3 regions of the Ciceribacter azotifigens genome follow, and region 3 is predicted to be linked to each of the others. Evidence: predicted binding sites of a transcription regulator. Region 3 holds the regulator's gene; each other region holds the start of a gene.
The links. Region 3 encodes LexA, which represses DNA repair genes until DNA is damaged. Its sites were predicted from a motif close to TGTTCNNNNTGTGTTCNG; they were not measured.
Positions count from the first base shown of each region.

Region 1: ruvC (crossover junction endodeoxyribonuclease RuvC) is a predicted target of LexA. The motif match lies at 4,035-4,052, and genes of this name have one in related genera.
Region 2: ACM6UT_RS09000 (ATP-dependent helicase) is a predicted target of LexA. The motif match lies at 2,164-2,181, and genes of this name have one in related genera.

Region 1 is NZ_JBLQTA010000001.1:363,962-371,043, forward strand. Features, by position in the region: gene ACM6UT_RS01850 (outer membrane protein) at 1-140, opposite strand, end outside; gene ACM6UT_RS01855 (methyl-accepting chemotaxis protein) at 383-2,701, opposite strand; gene ACM6UT_RS01860 (LLM class flavin-dependent oxidoreductase) at 2,920-3,921, opposite strand; gene ruvC (crossover junction endodeoxyribonuclease RuvC) at 4,095-4,607, shown strand; gene ruvA (Holliday junction branch migration protein RuvA) at 4,640-5,257, shown strand; gene ruvB (Holliday junction branch migration DNA helicase RuvB) at 5,391-6,431, shown strand; gene ACM6UT_RS01880 (DinB family protein) at 6,483-7,049, shown strand; gene ACM6UT_RS01885 (NAD-dependent epimerase/dehydratase family protein) at 7,071-7,082, opposite strand, start outside.
Region 2 is NZ_JBLQTA010000004.1:331,829-338,910, reverse strand. Features, by position in the region: gene ACM6UT_RS09000 (ATP-dependent helicase) at 1-2,121, opposite strand, end outside; gene ACM6UT_RS08995 (efflux RND transporter periplasmic adaptor subunit) at 2,402-3,574, shown strand; gene ACM6UT_RS08990 (efflux RND transporter permease subunit) at 3,571-6,699, shown strand; gene ACM6UT_RS08985 (alpha/beta hydrolase) at 6,705-7,082, opposite strand, start outside.
Region 3 is NZ_JBLQTA010000008.1:117,304-124,385, forward strand. Features, by position in the region: gene eno (phosphopyruvate hydratase) at 1-558, opposite strand, end outside; gene kdsA (3-deoxy-8-phosphooctulonate synthase) at 731-1,579, opposite strand; gene ACM6UT_RS13440 (VOC family protein) at 1,579-2,475, opposite strand; gene lexA (transcriptional repressor LexA) at 2,691-3,404, shown strand; gene ACM6UT_RS13450 (ComEC/Rec2 family competence protein) at 3,385-5,877, opposite strand; gene gltA (citrate synthase) at 6,156-7,082, shown strand, end outside.

The DNA.
Region 1 (7,082 bases), on a different contig from region 3:
ATGCCGAGGTGACCGCGCAGGTAGAAGCCGCCGAAGGACGGCGCCACCGGCTGCGGATCGGGCTCGACGTACAGGTCGGCGGCAAGCGCCGACGTACTTGCGAGAAGCATTGCTGCAAATGCGATGGGCAATCTGGTCATCTGTCGTTACTCCGCGCACCGTTTTTCGGCCATGGGGTTGGCGCCGCGTGCTTGTTCGACAGAAAGATCGCAAATCGGAGTTAACACGGCATTAAGCTTACCCGTTAACTTTAGTACTTAACCATATTTTCTGGGGTTTTTACTGTAACCGGTACTTCAGGTGTAGGGGTCGCCACTATCGGCAAAGAAAATGCCGGCCCGAAGGCCGGCACTATAGTGCGCTTCAGCGAGGTCGCGTGCGGTCAGCCGGCGCGACGCATCGCGTCGTGGCCGTACCGGTCGCCGCCCGCACGCCCGGACTGGGCGAGCTGGAACTGACCGAGCCGCTGGTCCATCTCGACCGCCTCGGAAGCGAGACGGTGGATGGCAGCGGTCGTTTCCTCGACCATGGCCGCATTCTGCTGAGTCATGATGTCGATCTGGCTGACGGAGCTGTTGATCTCGACCAGCGTCTGCGCTTCCTCGCGGGTCGATTCCATGATCTCGCCGATCTGGCCGTTGATCGCAACGACGTGCGCGCCGATGCCCTCCAGCGCCGAGCCGGCCTTCTCCACCAGCGAGACGCCGTTTGCCACCTCGCCCGTCGATTTGGCGAGCAGGCTCGCAATCTCCTTGGCGGCGGCGGCCGAACGCTGGGCGAGCTCGCGCACTTCCTGGGCGACGACGGCAAAGCCCTTGCCGCTTTCGCCGGCACGCGCCGCCTCGACGCCCGCGTTGAGCGCCAGCAGGTTCGTCTGGAAGGCGATCTCGTCGATCACGCCGATGATCTGGTTGATCTGCTGCGACGACGACTGGATCGCCTCCATCGCTGCGATCGTGTCACGCATGATGTGCCCGGAATGCTCGGTGTCGTTCTTGGCGTTGCGGGCAAGGCGCTCGGCATCCTCGGCACGGGCGATCTGCGTCTTCACGGCATCGGTGATCGCCTTGATCGCGCTTGCGGTCTCGGTGATCGCAGCCGCCTGGCGCTCGGTGCGGGCGGCGAGCTGGTCGGCGCCGGCACGCATTTCCTCCGAACCCTCGCGGACGGCGATGGAGTTTCCGCCGATGCCCGAGAGCGTCTGGCTGAGCGTGGAGAGCGCCTTGTTGAAGTTGTGCCGCAGGCCTTCGAGGTCCTGCGGGAAGACCTGGGTGATCTGGAAGGCGAGATCGCCGCCGGCGAGCCGGTCAAGGCCTTCGTCGAGCGCCTCGACGACCGCCTGCAGCGTGCGTGCCTCGGCTTCGCGCTCGGCAAAGCGCTGGCGGCGCTCGGCTTCCGACTTTTCGCGATTTTCCTCGTTTGCAGCTTCGAGGCGATGCTGTTCGATCAGCGCTGCGCGGAAGCGTTCGAGCGCACGCGCCATGGTGCCGATCTCGTCCTTGCGCTCTTGGTTTCCGACCACGTCGTCGAGCTTGCCGTTCGCAACTTCGCCGGTGACGGTCGCAAGCTTTGCGAGCGGCGCGAAGAGGCGGCGGGTGAGAACGCCTGTGGCGACCGCCATGACGGCGAGTGCGGCGACCCCGATCGCCGTCAGGATGCCGGCAATTTCGAGCGAACCGGCGTTGAGTTCGGAAAGCCCGATGCTCTCGACGACGAGGAAGCTGTGGTCGCCGAAGGAAATCGGACGGGCATAGGCACGGGCGGCATCGCCGTCACGGTCGAAATCGGCGATCACCGTATCGGTGGCAGCCATCGCATCGGCGGTGAAGCCGAAGGGAGCAGCCGAGATATCGGCAAGGTGGCCGTCCGGCGAAAGCGCGATGCCGGTTCCGTCGGCGGAAAGGATCGCCGAGCGCTCGCCGCTCTCGGTGCTGATCCCCTTGGAGAGAATGCCGGCGACGGCGCCTTCCTTGAGTTGGAAGAGGATCGTGCCCTTGAAGGCGCCGAACTTCACGACCGGTACCGCGAAATAGATGTCGGGCGCGGACGGATCGCTGCCGATGACGAGTCCGGAGAAGCGCGTCGGCGCTGCATCGTCCGTCACGCCGTTGGCGGCTTCCGCCCCGGCCGCGAAGGCACGGCCAATGCCCGACGACTGGAGTTCACCCGCCGCGACGTTCTCGGCGAAGGTCGGGCCCTTCTTGTAGGAATAAACGATGTTGCCGGTCTGGTCGGCGATCAGCAGGTCACGGAACTGCGTGTCGGCGAGGAAGCCGGCGACCTCGGCCTGGGTCTTCTCATGCACCCCGTAGTAAAAACCGCTTGGACCCTCGGGCTTCACGAGCTTCTCGCGCTCGTTGGCCGGATTGGGATTATTGTCGACGAAGACCGAGCGCAGTTCCGCACGGGCATCGCCCGAGTTCTTCACAATCGTGTTCCAGCCGCTCTTCAGCGAGGTCACCGCTTGCTGCAGGCTCTCGATCTTGGCGATCGAAGTCGCCTGGTTCTCCATCTGTGCGAGCTGTTCCTTCAGCATGTCGCCGCGGAAGGTGAGCGTGCTCTCCATCGCGTGGTAGGTCTGGCGACCGAAAATGCTGCTCGACGTGTAGTAGGCGAGAACGTTCAGTACGCCGACCGACGCCGCCGTGAGCAAAAGAAAAATACCTATAACTTTTGACGAGAGTGAATTGAACCGGTGCATTACTCTATCCAGCCTTCCCGCATTGCGCCTTTGCAGCGCCATTCCCCTTGTTACGGTCGCAGGCTCGCGGGCGAGCGCGGCGCCAGACGGACCGTGATGCTCTACCCTTGGGAAGCTTTGTTTAAATGCCGGTTAATTTGGGGGGCAATATCTCGCAGAAGCGCCGAAAAGGCGATGAAATACCCTCCGTGACGAGAAATCTTGCGCCAGGGCCTGCCTCAATGTGCAGGTTTCATGACCCCCGAGAAGGTGCTGAAAATCTCGATCGACCGCAGCCGGGCGTCGACGTCGTGGACGGGCGTCGAAATGATGAGCTCGTCGGCACCGGTCTCTTCGAGGAAACGGGAGAGTTTCTCTTCCGCGGTCGAGGCCGCGCCGACCACCGCGTAGCGCAGCGTATGCTCGACGCCCATCCGCTCCGCATCCGACCAGAGCCCGTCCATCGTTTCGACCGGACGCGGGAACTGCCGGCGGACGGTGCGCCTCAGGTTGATGAACTGCTGCTGCGCGGAGGTGAAGAGGCGTTGCGCCTCGGCATCGGTCTCGGCGGCGACCGCCATGACGCCGACCATCACATAGGGCTTCTGCAACTGTTCCGACGGTTCGAAGCGTTCACGGTAGATCGCGATCGCCTCCATCAGCTGGTCCGGCGCGAAATGCGAGGCGAAGGCGTAAGGCAGGCCGAGTGCCGCAGCGAGATGGGCGCTGTAGAGGCTCGACCCGAGAAGCCAGAGCGGCACGTTGCTGTTGCTGCCCGGAACGGCGATCACCGCCTGCTCCTCCTGCCGCGACCCGAGGAGGCGCTGCAATTCGATGATGTCGTGCGGAAAACTTTCGGCGGAGGCTTCGAGATTGCGGCGAAGGGCGCGCGCCGTGCGCATGTCGGTGCCGGGCGCCCGCCCGAGGCCGAGATCGACGCGACCGGGGAAGAGCGCCTCCAGCGTGCCGAACTGCTCGGCGATCACAAGCGGCGAGTGATTGGGCAGCATGACGCCGCCGGAGCCGATGCGGATGCGCGAGGTGGCCGCCCCGACATGGGCGATCACGATCGACGTGGCGGCGCTGGCAATCCCCGGCATTCCGTGGTGCTCGGCGAGCCAGAAGCGGTTGTAGCCGCAGGCCTCGGCCGTCTGCGCCATCCGCCGCGACGCTTCCAGCGCCTCGCCGACGGTGTGTCCCTCGGCGACTGGTGAAAGGTCGAGGATCGAAAACGGTATCATCGGCAGCCCCTGCGTCATGTGGTCTCGTGGTCGGAGAACTCTATTTAGAAAGACGGATCGCGATTGCCACCCCGAGGCCGGTGCGGCGTCGATCACGATCCCTTGTTGTTGAATGTTTTTGTTTTGTTCACATTTTGCTGGCAAACCCTCCGGGAGACGGAATAGGGTGAGCCATGCAAAGTGCGATTCGCATTATCGGTATCGATCCGGGCCTCAGGCGCACCGGCTGGGGCGTCATCGAGACGCTCGGCAACAGCCTGCGGTTCGTCGCTTCCGGCACCGTGACCTCGGACGGAGACATGGACCTCGCCTCGCGCCTCTGCCAACTGCATGACGGGCTTGCCGAAATCGTCCACGCCTACCGGCCCGACGAGGCCGCCGTAGAGCAGACCTTCGTCAACAAGGACGCGGTCGCGACACTGAAACTCGGTCAGGCGCGCGGCGTCGCCATGCTGGTTCCGGCCCGCGCCGGCCTGCCGGTCTCCGAATACGCCCCGAACGCGGTGAAAAAGTCGGTGATCGGCGTCGGCCATGGCGAGAAGCAGCAGATCCACATGATGCTGAAGATCCTGATGCCGAAGGCCGAGTTCAAGGGCAACGACGCCGCCGACGCGCTGGCGATCGCCATCTGCCACGCCCACAATCGCGGCGGCGAGCGGATGCGCAGGGTTCTCGCCACCGGCTGACAATTCGCACCCACCACCCGACGGAACACTTCATGATCGGCAAGCTCAAAGGCACCATCGAGGAAATCGGCAGCGACTACGCGCTGATCGACGTCCACGGCGTCTGCTACATCGCCCACTGCTCCTCGCGCACGCTGTCGAAGCTCGGTTCCGCCGGCGAGGCCGCCGTGCTCTTCATCGAGACCTATGTCCGGGAGGACCAGCTGAAGCTCTTCGGCTTCCTGACGGCGCTCGAGCGGGAATGGTTCAACCTGTTGCAGAGCGTGCAGGGCGTCGGTACGAAGGTCGCGCTCGCGGTGCTTTCGACGCTCACCCCGTCCGAACTCGCCAACGCGATCGCGCTGCAGGACAAGACGTCGATCTCGCGGGCGCCGGGCGTCGGACCGAAGGTCGCGGTGCGCATCGTCACCGAACTGAAGAACAAGGCGCCGGCCTTCGCCGGCGAGGCGGCGGGCACGATCGGCTTGAAACAGGAGCTCGGCGAAGGCGTGGCCCCTGCCCCGGTCTCCGACGCCGTCTCGGCGCTCACCAATCTCGGCTATTCGCGCGAACAGGCGGCAAACGCGGTGGCGGCAGCGCTCAAGACGGCCGGCGACGGCGCCGACAGCGCCAAGCTCATCCGGCTGGGGCTGAAGGAGCTGTCGCGGTGAGACGTGACAGAGTAAAGGCGAGCCGTGGCTTTACCGAGAACGGCAAATCTGGTCAAAGACCCCGATCCGGTCAAAGACCATTGAGCGGCCCCGGCCCTGCTGTCATTATCGCCGTCGAAACGGATGAAGCCCCATGAGTGAAGCCGATCGCCTTATTACGCCCGACAAGCGCGGCGAGGACATCGACGCCACCCTGCGCCCGCAATCGCTCGACGAGTTCACCGGCCAGGCCGAGGCGCGGGCGAACCTGAAGATCTTCATCGAGGCGGCGAAGGGGCGCGGCGAGGCGCTCGACCACGTGCTGTTCGTCGGTCCGCCCGGTCTCGGCAAGACGACGCTCGCCCAGATCATGGCGAAGGAGCTCGGCGTCAATTTTCGCTCGACCTCCGGCCCGGTCATCGCCAAGGCCGGCGATCTCGCCGCCCTCCTGACCAATCTCGAAGAGCGCGACGTTCTCTTCATCGACGAAATCCACCGGCTGAACCCGGCGGTCGAGGAAATCCTCTATCCGGCGATGGAGGATTTCCAGCTCGACCTCATCATCGGCGAGGGACCGGCCGCCCGTTCGGTCAAGATCGACCTCTCGAAATTCACGCTCGTCGCCGCGACCACCCGTCTCGGGCTGCTGACGACGCCGCTGCGCGACCGCTTCGGCATTCCGGTGCGGCTCTCCTTCTACACCGTCGAGGAACTCGAAAGCATTGTCCGGCGCGGCGCGCGGCTGATGGGGCTCGGCATGACCGACGAGGGCGCGCGCGAGATCGCAAGACGCGCCCGCGGCACGCCGCGCATCGCCGGCCGTCTTCTGCGCCGCGTGCGCGACTTTGCCGAAGTCGCCCGCGCCGAGGCCGTGACGCGGGAGATCGCCGACGAGGCGCTGACGCGTCTCCTGGTCGACAACATGGGTCTCGACCAGCTCGACAAACGCTATCTCAACATGATCGCGGTGAATTTCGGTGGCGGTCCGGTCGGCATCGAGACGATCGCCGCGGGCTTGTCCGAACCGCGCGACGCGATCGAGGACATCATCGAGCCCTACATGATCCAGCAGGGCTTCATCCAGCGCACGCCGCGCGGCCGCGTGCTGACGGCAACCGCCTGGAAACACCTCGGCATGCAGCCGCCGAAGGATCTCGAAGCCGCGCAGTTCCGCCTGACGCTGGAGGATGAATAGCGGCCGGTCGTCCGCGACGGTGCACCGGCCGGTTACGAAGGGAGTGCAGCCATGGACGACCTGACCGATCCCACCCGCGTCTTCCGCAAGCTCGCGCGCAACAATGCACTTGCCAACTGGCGGCTACATCAGGCCTGTGCGCGGCTTCGGCCGGGCGAGCTGGAGGCGGCGCGCACCAGCTTCTTCCCCTCTATCCTCAAGACCCTCAACCACATCCTCGTCGTCGACTGGTTCTATGTCGATGCGCTGGAAGGCGGGACGCTGGGGCCGAAGGCCTGGGAGGACGAGGAGCCGTTCCGCGACCTGCCGGCGCTGGCAGAGGCGCAGGCGGCGGTCGACCGGCGGCTTCTCGACTTCTGCGACCGGCTGGAGGCCGGCGATCTCGCGCGCATCGTCACGGTCCATCGCGGTGACCGCATGCAGCACGACCGCTGCGACGACATCCTGAGCCACCTCTTCCAGCACCAGACCCATCATCGCGGGCAGAACCATGCGATGCTCGCCGGCACCAGCGTGAAGCCGCCGCAGCTCGACGAGTTCATCGTCGGCGACGATGCGGAGGCACGGCGGGAGGCGATGGCGGCCTTCGGATGGACCGAGAACGACCTGATGCGCTGACGGCGAAGACCGATCCGGACCTCAGCCTGCATC
Region 2 (7,082 bases), on a different contig from region 3:
GATGCGGCGGTTGGAAACGAACCAGATGTGGCAGCGGCGCTTGGCGCGGGTGATGCCGACATAGGCAAGGCGACGCTCTTCCTCGAGGCCCGAGCGGCCGCCCTCGTCGAGCGCGCGCTGGTGGGGGAAGAGGCCTTCCTCCCAGCCCGGCAGGAAGACGGTGTCGAATTCGAGCCCCTTGGCGGAATGGAGCGTCATGATCGACACGGCGTCCATGTCCTCGTTCTGCTCGGCGTCCATGACCAGCGAGACGTGTTCGAGGAAGCCGCGCATCGACTCGAACGCTTCCATCGAGCGGACGAGTTCCTTGAGGTTTTCGAGCCGGCCCGGCGCTTCGGCCGACTTGTCGTTCTTCCACATGTCGGTATAGCCGGACTCGTCGAGGATCTGTTCGGCGAGCTCGGTATGCGGAGTCGTTTCAAGGCGTTCCGACCAGCGGCGGAAGTATTGAATCACGTCGAAGAGCGCCTTGCGGGCCTTCGGCTTCAGCTCGTCGGTCTCGACCATCTCAGCGGCGGCGGCGAGCATCGGGATGTCGCGCGCGCGGGCATAGTCGTGCAGCGCCCGGACCGTCGTGTCGCCCAGCCCGCGCTTCGGCGTGTTGACGATGCGCTCGAAGGCGAGGTCGTCGGCCGGCTGGCAGACGAGGCGGAAATAGGCCATGGCATCGCGGATTTCGAGGCGCTCATAGAAGCGCGGGCCGCCGACGACGCGGTAGTTGAGGCCGAGGGTCACGAAGCGGTCTTCGAACTCGCGCATCTGGAAGGAGGCGCGCACGAGGATCGCCATGTCGTTGAGGGCGTGTTTCTTGCCGTCGGCATCGCCGCGCTGCAGTCGTTCGATCTCCTCGCCGACGGCACGGGCCTCCTCCTCGGAATCCCAGGCGGCGTGAACCATCACCTTCTCGTCGTCCGGTTCGGTGCGGTCGGTGAACAGCGTTTTGCCGAGCCGTCCCTCGTTGTGGGCGATCAGGTGGCCGGCAGCGCCGAGAATGTGCTCGGTGGAACGGTAGTTGCGCTCGAGCTTGATGACCTTGGCGCCCGGAAAATCCTTCTCGAAGCGCAGGATGTTGTCCACTTCTGCCCCGCGCCAGCCGTAGATCGACTGGTCGTCGTCGCCGACGCAGCAGATGTTGACGGTGGGTTTTCCCTTCTCCCCAGCGGGGAGAAGGTGGTCCGAAGGACCGGATGAGGGGGACTGTCCGCCAAGGTTCGTGGGTGCCGCCCCCTCACCCGGCGCTTTCGCGCCACCCTCTCCCCGCTGGGGAGAGGAGGGAGATGACCGCTGCGCGAGCAATCTCAGCCACATGTACTGGGCGGTGTTGGTGTCCTGGTACTCGTCGACGAGGATGTATTTGAAGCGCTGGTGATAGTCGCGCAATACGTCCGGATTGGCCCTGAACATGCGGATCGGGTGCAGCAGCAGGTCGCCGAAATCGCAGGCGTTCAGCGTCTTCAGCCGGTTCTGGTACGCCGCATAGAGCTCCCGTCCCTTGCCGTTCGCGAAGGCGCGGGCATCACCCTCCGGGATCTGCGCCGGATCGAGGCCCTTGTTCTTCCAGTTGTCAATCATCGCGGCGAACTGGCGAGCCGGCCAGCGCTTGTCGTCGAGCCCTTCGGCCTGGATCAGCTGCTTGATCAGGCGGATGACGTCGTCCGTGTCGAGAATGGTGAAATCAGACCTGAGCCCCACCAACTCGGCGTGGCGGCGAAGGATCTTCACGCCGATCGAGTGGAAGGTACCGAGCCAGGGCATGCCCTCGACGGCGCCGCCGACCAGCATGCCGATGCGCTCCTTCATCTCGCGGGCGGCCTTGTTGGTGAAGGTCACCGCGAGGATTTGCGACGGAAAGGCGCGGCCGGTGGCGAGAATATGGGCGATGCGGGTCGTCAGGACGCGGGTCTTGCCGGTGCCGGCACCGGCGAGAACGAGCACCGGGCCCTCGGTCGTTTCTACGGCTTCGCGCTGTTCGGGGTTGAGGCCGGACAGATAGTCCGGGGTGCGGGCCTGATCGCGGGCGGCCATGGCGCGTGCGGCAATTCCGCCTGTCGCCGGCCCTGCCGGCTTGCGCGGCGGCGGCTCCTCATCGAAGAAGGGAATGTCGTCGTAACCGTTACTCATGGCGCCCAATGTAGTGATTCGGACCGGAAAGGCGAGTCAAGTCGTTCTGGTTTCATTCCGCCTCGGACCGGTTAGCGGTTCTTCTACAGGAAATTTCCGACGACGCCACCGATCCGCTTCCGTCTCCGCCGGCCGATGACAATTTGGTAATGTTCGCCGTCAGGCCTTGTCGTGCATCGACCCCGCGGAAATATTGGCGCATATATCGACCGAATTTGGACGCCTCCGATCGTCCGCGCCTCCCGCGCGGCTGTCCGGCAGTCCTCGCCGGAGCTTTTGAATGCCCGTCTGGAAACAGGTAATTGTTATTCTTGCGGTGGTTGCCGTTTTCGTCGCCGGCTGGGTAAGGTTCGTGCCGGGGGCCGGAGACATGTTGCTCCGGATGGGGGCACCCGCCGGACTGGTTGCGGTCCTGGCACCCGCCGACGAAACGGCGGCACCCGACGCCAAGGGCGGAGCAGGCGGCGAAGGCAACCGCCGTGGCGGAAATGGCGCACCGCTCGTTGTCGTGCAACCGGTCGGCATCGGCACGGTCAACGATCGGCTGTCGGCGATCGGAACGGGTGACGCGGTCCAATCGGTCACGGTGATGCCGCAGGTCGACGGTACGCTTGCCAAGGTGGCGATCGTCTCGGGACAGAGGGTCGCCAGCGGTGATCTTCTCGCCCAACTCGACAACGACGAGCAGACGATCGCGCGCGATCAGGCGCGGGTGGCGCTGAAGAGCGCGAGCGAGAAGGCCAACCTCTACGCCAATCTGAAGTCCACGGTGTCGCGCATCGACGCCTTCGACGCGCAGATCGCCGTCGAGGCCGCGAAGCTTGCGCTCGATACCGCGGAGCTCAACCTGAAACGGCGCGACATCGTCGCCCCGATCGACGGTATCGCCGGCATCATCACGGTCAATCCGGGGGACAACGTCACCACCTCCACCGTGATCGCCACGCTCGACGATCGCTCCGAGATTCTTGTCGATTTCTGGGTGCCGGAACGCTTTGCGCCGATCCTCAAGGTCGGCCAGGCCGTGGAGGCGACCGCCGTCGCACGCCCCGGCCAGCTTTATCGCGGGACGGTCGAGGCGATCGACAACCGTATCGACGAGGCGAGCCGCACGCTGCATGTGCGTGCCCGCATCGGCAACGAGAACGACGACCTGAGGGCCGGCATGTCGTTTACCGTCACCATGGCCTTTGCCGGCGAGGACCACCCGTCGGTCGATCCGCTTGCGGTCCAATGGGACGGCGACGGCGCCTTCGTCTGGCGCATCGGGAGCGAAAACAAGGCGGAAAAGGTGCGCGTCCGGATCGTCCAGCGCAATCCGGACACCATTCTGGTCGATGCCGACCTGCGCCCCGGCGACAGGGTGGTGACGGAAGGCATTCAGCGGGTGCGCCAAGGCGGGACGGTCCGGCCCGCCGGAGAGGAGGCCGGCGTTCCGGTCGCGAGCCAATGAACGGGCCGTTTTCGGATTTCCCCGGCGGCGGCAGCGCCGGCTTTACCGCTCTCTTCGTCAGGCGGCCGATCCTCGCGCTGGTCTTCAACGCGCTGATCGTCGTCGCCGGGCTTGCAGCCTTCTACGGCATCGAGGTCCGCGAACTCCCCGACGTCGACCAGCCGGTCATCACCGTGCGCACGACCTTCGACGGCGCGTCGCCCGAAACGATCGACCAGGAGGTGACAACCGTCATCGAAGGGGCTGTTGCGCGCGTGTCGGGGCTGAAGAGCATGTCCTCGACTTCACAATTCGGGCAGAGCCGGGTGACGCTCGAGTTCTCCGACAGCACCGATCTCAACGTCGCATCGACGGACGTGCGCGACGCGATCTCGCGGGTTTCGAACGATCTGCCCGACGACGCGGACGAGCCGCGCATCGTCAAGGCCGATTCGGATTCGCAGCCGATCATGCGGCTTGCCGTGACCTCTGACCGGATGAGCCTCGACGACCTGACCTTGCTGGTCGACAACCAGATTTCCGACCGCCTCGCGACGGTGGACGGCGTCGCCGACATCGAGATCTATGGTGATCAGGAGAAGATCTTCCGCATCGACGTCGACCAGGCGGCGCTGGCAAGCCGCGGGCTTACCATCGCATCGCTGACATCCGCGCTCTCCAACCTCGCCTTCGACGTGCCGGCGGGTTCGCTCACCAGCCCGACGCAGGACATCGTCGTGCGCGCGACCGCCGACCTCAGGACGCCAGAGGATTTCGGCAATCTCATCATACAGAACCGGGTGCGGCTGAGAGACGTGGCGACCGTGACCTTCGGGGCCGACACGGGGACGACCAGCCTGCGTGCGAACGGCCGGGTGGGGATCGGCCTCGGCATCATCCGGCAGGCGCAGTCGAACACGCTCAGCATTTCCGAGGGTGTGGCGGCGGCGGTCGCCGAGCTTTCGAAGACGCTGCCCGAGGGCACCGAGCTGCGCATCACCAGCGACGACGCCGTCTTCATCCGCGGCTCAATCGAGGAAGTGGTGCGCTCGCTGGTGCTTGCCGCCGTGATCGTCGTCGCGATCATCTATCTCTTCCTGCGCGACGCGAGGGCGACAATTATTCCGGCGGTGACCATGCCGGTTGCGCTCATCGGCACAGTGGCCGCGATCTACCTCGCCGGATTTTCGATCAACATCCTGACGCTGCTTGCCGTCGTTCTGGCGACGGGCATGGTCGTCGACGATGCGATCGTGGTGCTGGAAAACATCGTGCGAAGGCGCGGGCAGGGGCTAGGTCCGCGGGCTGCGGCCGTCCTCGGTACACGGGAAGTGTTCTTCGCCGTCATCGCGACGACGGCGACGCTCGCCGCCGTCTTCGTGCCGCTTTCGTTCCTGCCCGGGCAGGTGGGCGGGCTGTTTCGCGAGTTCGGTTTCGTGCTCGCCTTTTCCGTCGCGCTCTCGGCGCTCGTGGCGCTCACCCTTTGCCCGATGCTCGCCTCGCGGCTCCTGAAGCCGCACGAGCACCGGGAAGGCGGCGATCCGCTCGGCCGTTTCGGCGACGCCTTTTCGCGCTTCTACCGCAGGACCCTTCACGCGTGCCTCGGCGCGCCGGTGATCGTCTTCGCCGTCGCGGCCCTGTTTTCGTTCGCGGCGCTTGCGGCCTTCTCGTTGATCACCAGCGAACTCACGCCACGGGAAGACCGCTCGGCGCTGATGCTGAGGGTGACGGCGCCGCAAGGTGTCAGCCTCGAATTCATGCGCGACCAGATGCAGCGGATCGAGGAGAACCTCGAACCGCTCCGCAAGAGTGGAGAGATCGCGAATCTCTTCTCCATTTCGGGTTTCGGCAGCAGCAAGAACAGCGGCTTCATGGTGCTGACGCTCGCCCCGTGGGAGGAGCGCAGCCGCAGCCAGGACGAGATCGCCGCCGACGTCAACGCCGCCGCAGCGCGTGTGCCGGCGGTCAGGACCTTTGCCATGCAACCGAACAGTCTCAGGATCCGCGGCGGTGGCAGCGGTCTGCAGTTCGCGCTCGTCGGCGCGGATCACCAGACCCTGACGAGCGCGGCGACGCGACTGGTGTCGGCGATGGAGGAAAGCCGACGTTTCGACGGTCCGAGGCTCACCAACGACATCAGCCAGGCGCAGCTCTCCGTCACCGTCGACCGCGAACGGGCCGCCGAACTCGGCATCGACTTCACAGGGCTGTCGCAAGCCCTGCAATCGCTCCTCGACGGCCGTTCGATCGGCGACGTCTTCGTCGACGGGGAGGCCTATCCGGTAAAGCTCACCTCTACCACCCGGCCGATCGACGATCCGACCGACCTCGAGAACGTCTTCCTGAGGACCGCGGACGGCAAGACTGTGCCGATGTCGGTGATCGCCTCGCTACGGGAAAAGGCGGTGGCGCCGTCGCTGACCCGCGAGCAGCAGCTCGCCTCGGTCGCGATCACGGCAGGTCTGCCGAGGGGGATTTCGCTCGGTGACGCCATGTCGGAGATGCAGGCGATCGCCGCACCGCTGCTGCCGCCCGGTGCGCGCATCATGCCTCTCGCCGAGGCCAAGACGCTGACCGAAAACTCGAAGGGCATGGGGGCGACCTTCGGCTTTGCGATCGTCATCATCTTCCTAGTCCTGGCGGCACAGTTCGAGAGCGTCGTCTCCTCGCTGATCATCATGGCGACCGTGCCGCTCGGCCTCGCCTGTGCTGTCTTCGCGCTGCTCCTCACCGGCTCGTCGCTCAATGTCTACAGCCAGATCGGGCTGGTCCTGCTGGTGGGGGTCATGGCCAAGAACGGCATCCTGATCGTCGAGTTCGCAAACCAGTTGCGCGACCGTGGGCAATCGGTGCGCGAGGCGATCGAGAATGCGGCGAACCTGCGCCTGCGGCCGGTGATGATGACGATGATCTCCACGGTCCTCGGCGGTGCGCCGCTGGTGCTCGCGACGGGTGCGGGGGCAGAGGCGCGCGTCGCACTCGGCTGGGTCATGGTCGGCGGGCTCGGGCTCGCCACGGCCGTCACACTCTACGTGACGCCCGTCGCCTATCTGGCGCTGGCGCGCTTCTCGAAGCCGCACGCGGACGAGGAAAAGCGCCTGCATCAGGAGATGGCGATCGCGGCCGCGGTCGAGGCTGGCGAGTAGGTGCGTCAGCCTTCCGGCCGCTCGGTGCCGGGGCCGGTGACGGTATAGACGTTTCCGGCCGGTTCGCGGTGCAGGTAGCGGTTGGCAAGCGCGGCGCTGCCGCGGCGGAGGATTTCGCCGAAGACTTCGTCGATCGCCTCGTTGCGCTGCCCCGAGACGAAGAAATAGTGCCGCCAGCTTTCCGGGTCGAGGACGATATAGTCGGCATTGCCGGCGAGCGGTTCGGCGCTGCCGTCGAGGTTTTCGAGGGAGCGTCCGAGCCGGGCCTCGCCGAACATCGTCGTCGCCACCTGGAGCGCCGGATCATCCTTGTTGATGAACACGAAGACCTCGTCGGCGAAGGTGAGCTTTTCCATCCAGGCGCGATGACCGGGCAGCCCCGT
Region 3 (7,082 bases):
ATGGAAGACTTCCGAACCCATGCGCACGGCGTCGCGCATCGTTTCGGCGCCGACCGGCATGATCATGAATTCCTGGAAGTCGATCGGGTTGTCGGCATGGGCGCCGCCGTTGATGATGTTCATCATCGGGACCGGCAGTACATGGGCGTTCAGACCGCCGACATAGCGATAGAGCGGCAGGCCGGAAGCCTCGGCGGCGGCCTTGGCGACGGCGAGCGAGACGCCGAGGATGGCGTTTGCGCCGAGGCGCGACTTGTTCGGCGTGCCGTCGAGCTCGATCATCACCTTGTCGATCTGGATCTGGTTTTCCGCGTCCAGTCCGCCGACCGCGTCAAAGATCTCGGTGTTGACGGCCTCGACGGCGCGCTCGACGCCCTTGCCGAGGTAGCGGCTGCCGCCATCACGCAGTTCGACTGCCTCATGTGCGCCGGTCGAGGCGCCCGACGGAACGGCCGCGCGGCCCATGCTGCCGTCTTCGAGATAGACGTCGACCTCGACGGTCGGATTGCCGCGGCTGTCCAAAATTTCGCGGCCGATGATGTCGGTGATTGCAGTCATGAGCGCCTCCCTGGTACTGGGTGGGATTGAGGATGGCGCCTGTCTTAATCGAAGACGGGAAAAATACAATGCACGCAGTGTGACAGACGCCGAAAGGTGAAGATGAACGCAAAATGCCGGCCCATCGGGCCGGCGTTTCCAAAAGAAAAGGCCGTAATCGATACGGATCGCCTCAAGCGCCCTTGGCGACGGCGTCGAAGGCGAGCAGCTTTTCGAGAAGCCGCGGCATGTCTTTCAGCGGCACCATGTTCGGGCCGTCGGACGGGGCATTGTCCGGATCCTCATGGGTCTCGATGAAGAGACCGGCAACGCCGACGGCAACCGCGGCGCGCGCCAGCGTCTCCACGAATTCCCGCTGCCCGCCGGTCGAGCCGCCCTGCCCGCCGGGCTGCTGCACCGAGTGGGTGGCGTCGAACACCACGGGAGCGCCCATCGCCGCCATGATCGGCAGCGACCGGAAATCCGAGACCAGGGTGTTGTATCCGAAGGAAGCGCCACGCTCACACAGGAGCACGTTCGGATTGCCGCTTTCGGTGATCTTGGCGAGCACGTTCTTCATGTCCCAGGGGGCGAGGAACTGGCCCTTCTTGACGTTGATGACCCGACCGGTCTTGGCGGCAGCGACCAGAAGGTCGGTCTGGCGGCAAAGGAAGGCCGGGATCTGCAGCACGTCGACAACGGGGGCGACGGTCGCGCACTGCTCCTCGGTGTGGATGTCTGTCAGCACCGGAAAGCCGAATTCCTTCTTCAGATCGGCGAAGACTTCCATCGCCTTGTCGAGGCCGATGCCGCGCTTGCCGGAGAGCGACGTGCGGTTGGCCTTGTCGAAGGACGACTTGTAGACGAGCCCGATGCCGAGCTTGTCGCAGATTTCCTTTGTCGCGCCGGCCATCATGAAGGCGTGATCGCGGCTTTCCATCTGGCAGGGGCCGGCAATCAGCGAGAAGCGCCTGGAGTTGGAAAAGACGACCTTGGTGGCGCCTTCGCCGACGACGACTTCGGAATTGGTCGAAGTGCTCATTATTCCTCCTGGAAAACGAAATGCGCGCCCTGTCCCGCGTCACGCGGTACGATCAGGCGGCCATCTTTGCGTGCATGGCGAACGCCATTAGCAGCCAGCAAGCGTTCTGTCACGCCGAGATCCCCGGTCCGGAAGACGATCGCCGCACCGGCGAGGCCGCGTCCGGCATTTCGGGCGTCGAGCCCGAAATAGCCAGCAAGGCCGGCGGGCGTCAGCACCTCGATCTTCGCGTTCGCCGAAGGGACGACGATGCCGAAGGAATGCGCCTCGATCTCGCGCTGATGGAAGACGGTCTCCAGCATCTCCTGGAAGTCGGAGGGGTTTTCTTCGGTGAGCACAACGGCGGATATGCCCGTCACGCCGTTCTCGTGGCGTTCGAGCGCGGCACGATCCGCCGGCAGCGGATTGGCCCGCTCGCAGGAAAAGAGGAGAAAATCGGGCGCACGCAGGTCGGCGGCGAATGCAAGCCTGAACGAGGCTGTCGCCTCGGTGCCGTCCGGCAATCTGAGCGGCCGCGAGAAATGGAGGATTTCACCAGCCGACAGACCGTGCTCGAAATAGACCTCGTGGTCCGCCGTCGCACTTGTCGCGGCAACCGCTATTCCCGAAAGACCCTCGCCGTCCGGCGCGCGGAAACGGAAGGCGCGGTCGCGGGCGACGAAGACATTGCCTTTGCGCGCGGCTTCCTCGCAGGTTTCACGGCTCGCCACCGCAAGCGGCTCGAGGTAGGTCTTGTCGGCGAAGAAGACGCAGGCGTTCTCGGTGCCGAAGGGATGCAGCGCATCGGCGGCAACTGTGAAACCCAGCGCTCCGAGCCGCTCGCGTGCGGGCTTCAGCCCGTGCACCGGCAGAACGATGTGATCGACGCCGCGCGGCGTCTCCTTGGCAGTGGACATCCCGCACCCTCCTTGTCGACCGCGTCTGGTTTGCGCGATTTGCGGGCGCTTTGCAAGGCGGCTGCGGCCCCATCCCGTCGCTGTCCGCCGGACGCGAATGCACGCGAAATTCCCCCGAACGGCCAATTGCTTACCAATATTTAAGCACTTGCGGAACACATATGGAACAGATAGTGTATGTTCTGGATTTGTTTCACACGACGGGGCTCTGGACCATGCTGACGCGCAAGCAACAGGAACTGCTTCTCTTCATTCACGAGCGGATGAAGGAATCGGGCGTGCCGCCGTCTTTCGACGAGATGAAGGACGCGCTCGACCTCGCCTCGAAATCCGGTATCCACCGCCTCATCACGGCGCTCGAGGAGCGTGGCTTCATCCGCCGGCTGCCGAACCGGGCGCGAGCCCTGGAGGTCATCAAGCTGCCGGAGGCCTATTCCTCCAGCCTGCAGCCGCGGCGGGGTTTCTCGCCGAGCGTCATCGAGGGAAGCCTCGGCAAGGGACAGGCGGCGCCGGCCGCCAAACCGTCCACAGAGGAGCGATCGAATTCCGTTGCGGTTCCTGTCATGGGCCGCATCGCGGCCGGGGTACCGATCTCGGCGATCCAGCACAACACTCATGAAATCACGATCCCGGCCGAGATGCTCGGATCGGGCGAACACTATGCGCTCGAGGTCAAGGGTGATTCGATGATCGAGGCCGGTATTCTCGACGGCGATACGGTCATCATCCGCAATGCCAGCAACGCGACGCCCGGCGACATCGTGGTGGCACTCGTGGACGACGAGGAGGCAACGCTGAAACGCTTCCGCCGCCGGGGCGATTCGATCGCGCTCGAGGCTGCGAACCCGGCTTATGAGACGCGCATCTTCGGCCCTGATCGTGTGAAGATCCAGGGCAAGCTGGTCGGACTTATCCGCCGCTATCACTGACCTGTTCCGCGGGGGCGAACTCCGCGGGCTCTCGGTCGGCGAAGCTGTCGGTCCGCCAGTCGTAAAGGCGATGCCGCTGCCAGGGCCTGTCGAGGGTGGTGAATGCGGTCCGCCGGCGAATGTCCCGATCCTCATGATTTCCGAGATAGAATTCGGTCGCGCCCGTGCGCCGCAGCATTTCCGCATCGATCATCTTCGCTCCGGAGCGGCAGATGCCGAAAGGTGAACGGCGCGGCGTAATCACGAGATCGGCGACATCGCAGGCGACGCCGAGAAGTGCCGGGTCCTCGACGGTGGCGATCCGCCACCCGTCCGGCAGCCGGGCGATGCACCAGACTTTGCCCGTACAGAGAAATCGGCCGGGGGCCGCTGCGCCGAACTGCCGGCGCATCGTGTCGCGGACAGTCCTTATCTGCTCGGCCGACAGCCGGTCCGTTTCGTCCGCCCGGGTGCCGGCGACGGCGTCGTCCTCGCTGCGGAGCGGTCCGAGATGATCGGGGCGCGCAAGCGCGTGCTGCCATTGTGAGAAGAGGAAGTCCGACGGTTTGCTGCGGTTCGTCGCGATCGTCCTGCCGTCGGCGCCGGGCAGACCCGCCAGGCGTCCGTCCTCCGAGACGATGAGGTTGGCCGTCTCTTCCGGTGGCAGGAGGACCGCAAGGCCGATCGCGGCCGCAAGAACTGCCGCGCCGATCCAGCGCAGCTGCGTGTGCAGCAGAGTGAGCAACAGCAGTCCCGCGCTCGCCAGCGGCAGGAACCATGCCCCGAACCGGCCGAACGACGTCCCCTCGCTCCAGCTCGCCACCGTGGTTGCGATCACGATGACAATCTCGAGTCCCTCGCCCGCAAGAATGAGGAACGGAGCGTCGAGGCCGAATGGCATGAGCAGCATTGCCGCCAGCGCCGCCGGCATCACCACGACCGAAATGATCGGCATCGCCGCGAGGTTCGCGACGAGGCCGTAAGGTGCCATTCTATGGAAATGGGCGACCGCGAAGATTGCCGTCGCCAGTCCCCCGATCAGCGAGGTCACGAACGTGCCGGCGGCGAAGTTCCACAGGAACGAAAGGGCCTTGCGGCCCGGAAAGTCCGGCGCGTAGCGCGACGACCGCCCTGCACTCCGCCGCCAACCGTCGTAGCCGGCAATCAGCCCGGCGGTCGCAGCAAACGACATCTGAAAACTCGCGCCGAGCACCTGCGACGGGGAGATCGCAAGAATGACGATCGCCGCCAGTGCGAGGTTGCGCAGGCTGATCGCCGGACGGTCGAACAGGACGGCGACCAGCATGATCGCCGTCATCAGGAAGGCGCGGACGGCGGAGACCTGATAGCCGGAAATCATCAGGTAAAGGAAGGCAGCGACGAGTGCGGCAGCGGCAGCGATCTTCTTTACCGGCCGAGACTGGGCGATCGCCGGCGAGAGGCTAAGCAGCTTGCGAAGGCCGACAAAGAAAATGCCAGCGGCGAGCGCCATGTTGAGGCCGGAGATCGCGGTGATGTGCGCCAGCCCCGAAAGCCGCAGCGCCTCCGTCGTCGCCTCCGACATCGATCGCCGGTCGCCGGTGACGATGGAGGCGGCAAAACCGCCGGCATCGCCCGGAACCGTTCTCCTGATTCGCTGCGTGATGCCGTCACGGACAACAAGGAGCGTCTGTTCGGCGGCCTCCCACCATGCGCCGGTTCCGCTCTCCGGGAGGCTGTCAATGCGCACCGGAGCCGCGAGAAAGTAGCCGACGGCGCCGATCCCGCCGAAGTAGCCGGGGAACGAAAAGTCGTCGAGACCCGGCAAGGCCGGCCCGGAAGGAGGCGAGAGCCGTGCTTTCCCACGCAGCACCTCGCCGAGTGCGAAAGGCTCGTGTCGGGCGCGGGTCGTGAGCACGACCTCTTCCGGTGCGCGTCTGATCTGCGGTTCTGCCGTCGCCTCTACGCGGACGAGATAGCGCCACTCGCCGGCCGCCCCCGCTTCCCGCCGGAGCACCCTTCCCGTCACCTGCGTCGTGACGGGCGTGTCGAGAATGACCGTCTGCATTCTGCGAGTCTCAAATTCGGCGAGCAGCATCCCGGCGGCACAGAGCGCCAGCGCCGACCACGTCCGATACGCCACGGGTCTGCCGAAGCGCGAGAGCACCGCGAAGAGGGCGGAGACCAACAACAGGAGCGCCGGCGCTGAGATCGGCAGGGTCTGCGGCAGGGCAAACCAGATAGCGGCTCCTGCACCCAGCGCGACGGGCACGAAAAGGAAGACATGCCCGAACGCCGCCTCGCGGCCAATCGCCGCGTCTGCCGACCGCGCTACCATCGCGGTCAAACGGGAAACGCGCGAAACAAGGCTTTCCCGGCCCGTCGCCTCGCGGACGACGAGTGCTCCAGCCGGACGCGGCTCCGCGATAGCCATCGCGTCAAAGGGGATGGCAACGGCGAATGCCGGCCCTTCCCCTACCCCGGTCCTGGCGCGGTCTTCCGCGATCTCTCCCAAGACGACCCCAGCCCCGATCGGAGGACCGGACGCCGGCGCTACGGCATCCGCCTCACCGGCAGACTGTAGCAATCAGTGCGCGCGGAAGGAAGCCTGAAACACCTCATGATAGCGCCGAGATAAGCATCGGAAATAACGATATGTTGCTGGCATTTCGCGTCGCACAATTTGCCCTTTGGCTAGCTTGGCATTAACGTCGGGATCATATAGCTAACTCGGGACGCTCAACCTGCGACGCCTTCTTGAAGGCGCCGGACCGCCAATTTCGGAGGATTAGCATGACGGAAAAAAGCGCAGCACTGGCACTTGGCGACAAGAAGGTCGACCTTCCGGTGAAGGAAGGAACCATCGGGCCAAATGTCATCGACATCGGGGCCCTCTACAAGCATACCGGCTCCTTCACCTACGATCCGGGCTTCACCTCGACTGCGTCCTGCGAATCCAAGATCACCTATATCGATGGCGACGAGGGCGTATTGCTGCACCGCGGCTATCCGATCGAGCAACTCGCCGAGAAGGGCGACTTCCTGGAAGTCTGCTACCTGCTTCTCTACGGCGACCTGCCGACCGCCGCACAGAAGAAAGACTTCGACTACCGCGTCACGCACCACACCATGGTGCATGAACAGATGAGCAAGTTCTTCTCCGGCTATCGCCGCGACGCCCACCCGATGGCCGTCATGGTCGGCACTGTCGGCGCGCTGTCGGCCTTCTACCACGACTCGACGGACATCACCGATCCGCACCAGCGCATGGTCGCTTCGCTGCGCATGATCGCCAAGATGCCGACGATCGCCGCCATGGCCTACAAATACCATGTCGGGCAGCCCTTCGTTTACCCGAAGAACAATCTCGACTACGCAGCGAACTTCCTGCACATGTGCTTTGCCGTTCCTTGCGACGAGTACAAGGTCGACCCGGTGCTTGCCCGCGCCATGGACCGCATCTTCATCCTGCATGCCGATCACGAGCAGAACGCCTCGACGTCGACCGTTCGCCTCGCCGGCTCGTCGGGCGCCAACCCGTTCGCCTGCATCGCAGCCGGCATCGCCTGCCTCTGGGGTCCGGCCCACGGCGGCGCCAACGAAGCGGCGCTCAACATGCTGCAGGAAATCGGCTCTGTTGACCGCATTCCGGAATTCATCGCCCGCGCCAAGGACAAGAACGATCCGTTCCGTCTGATGGGCTTCGGTCATCGCGTCTAC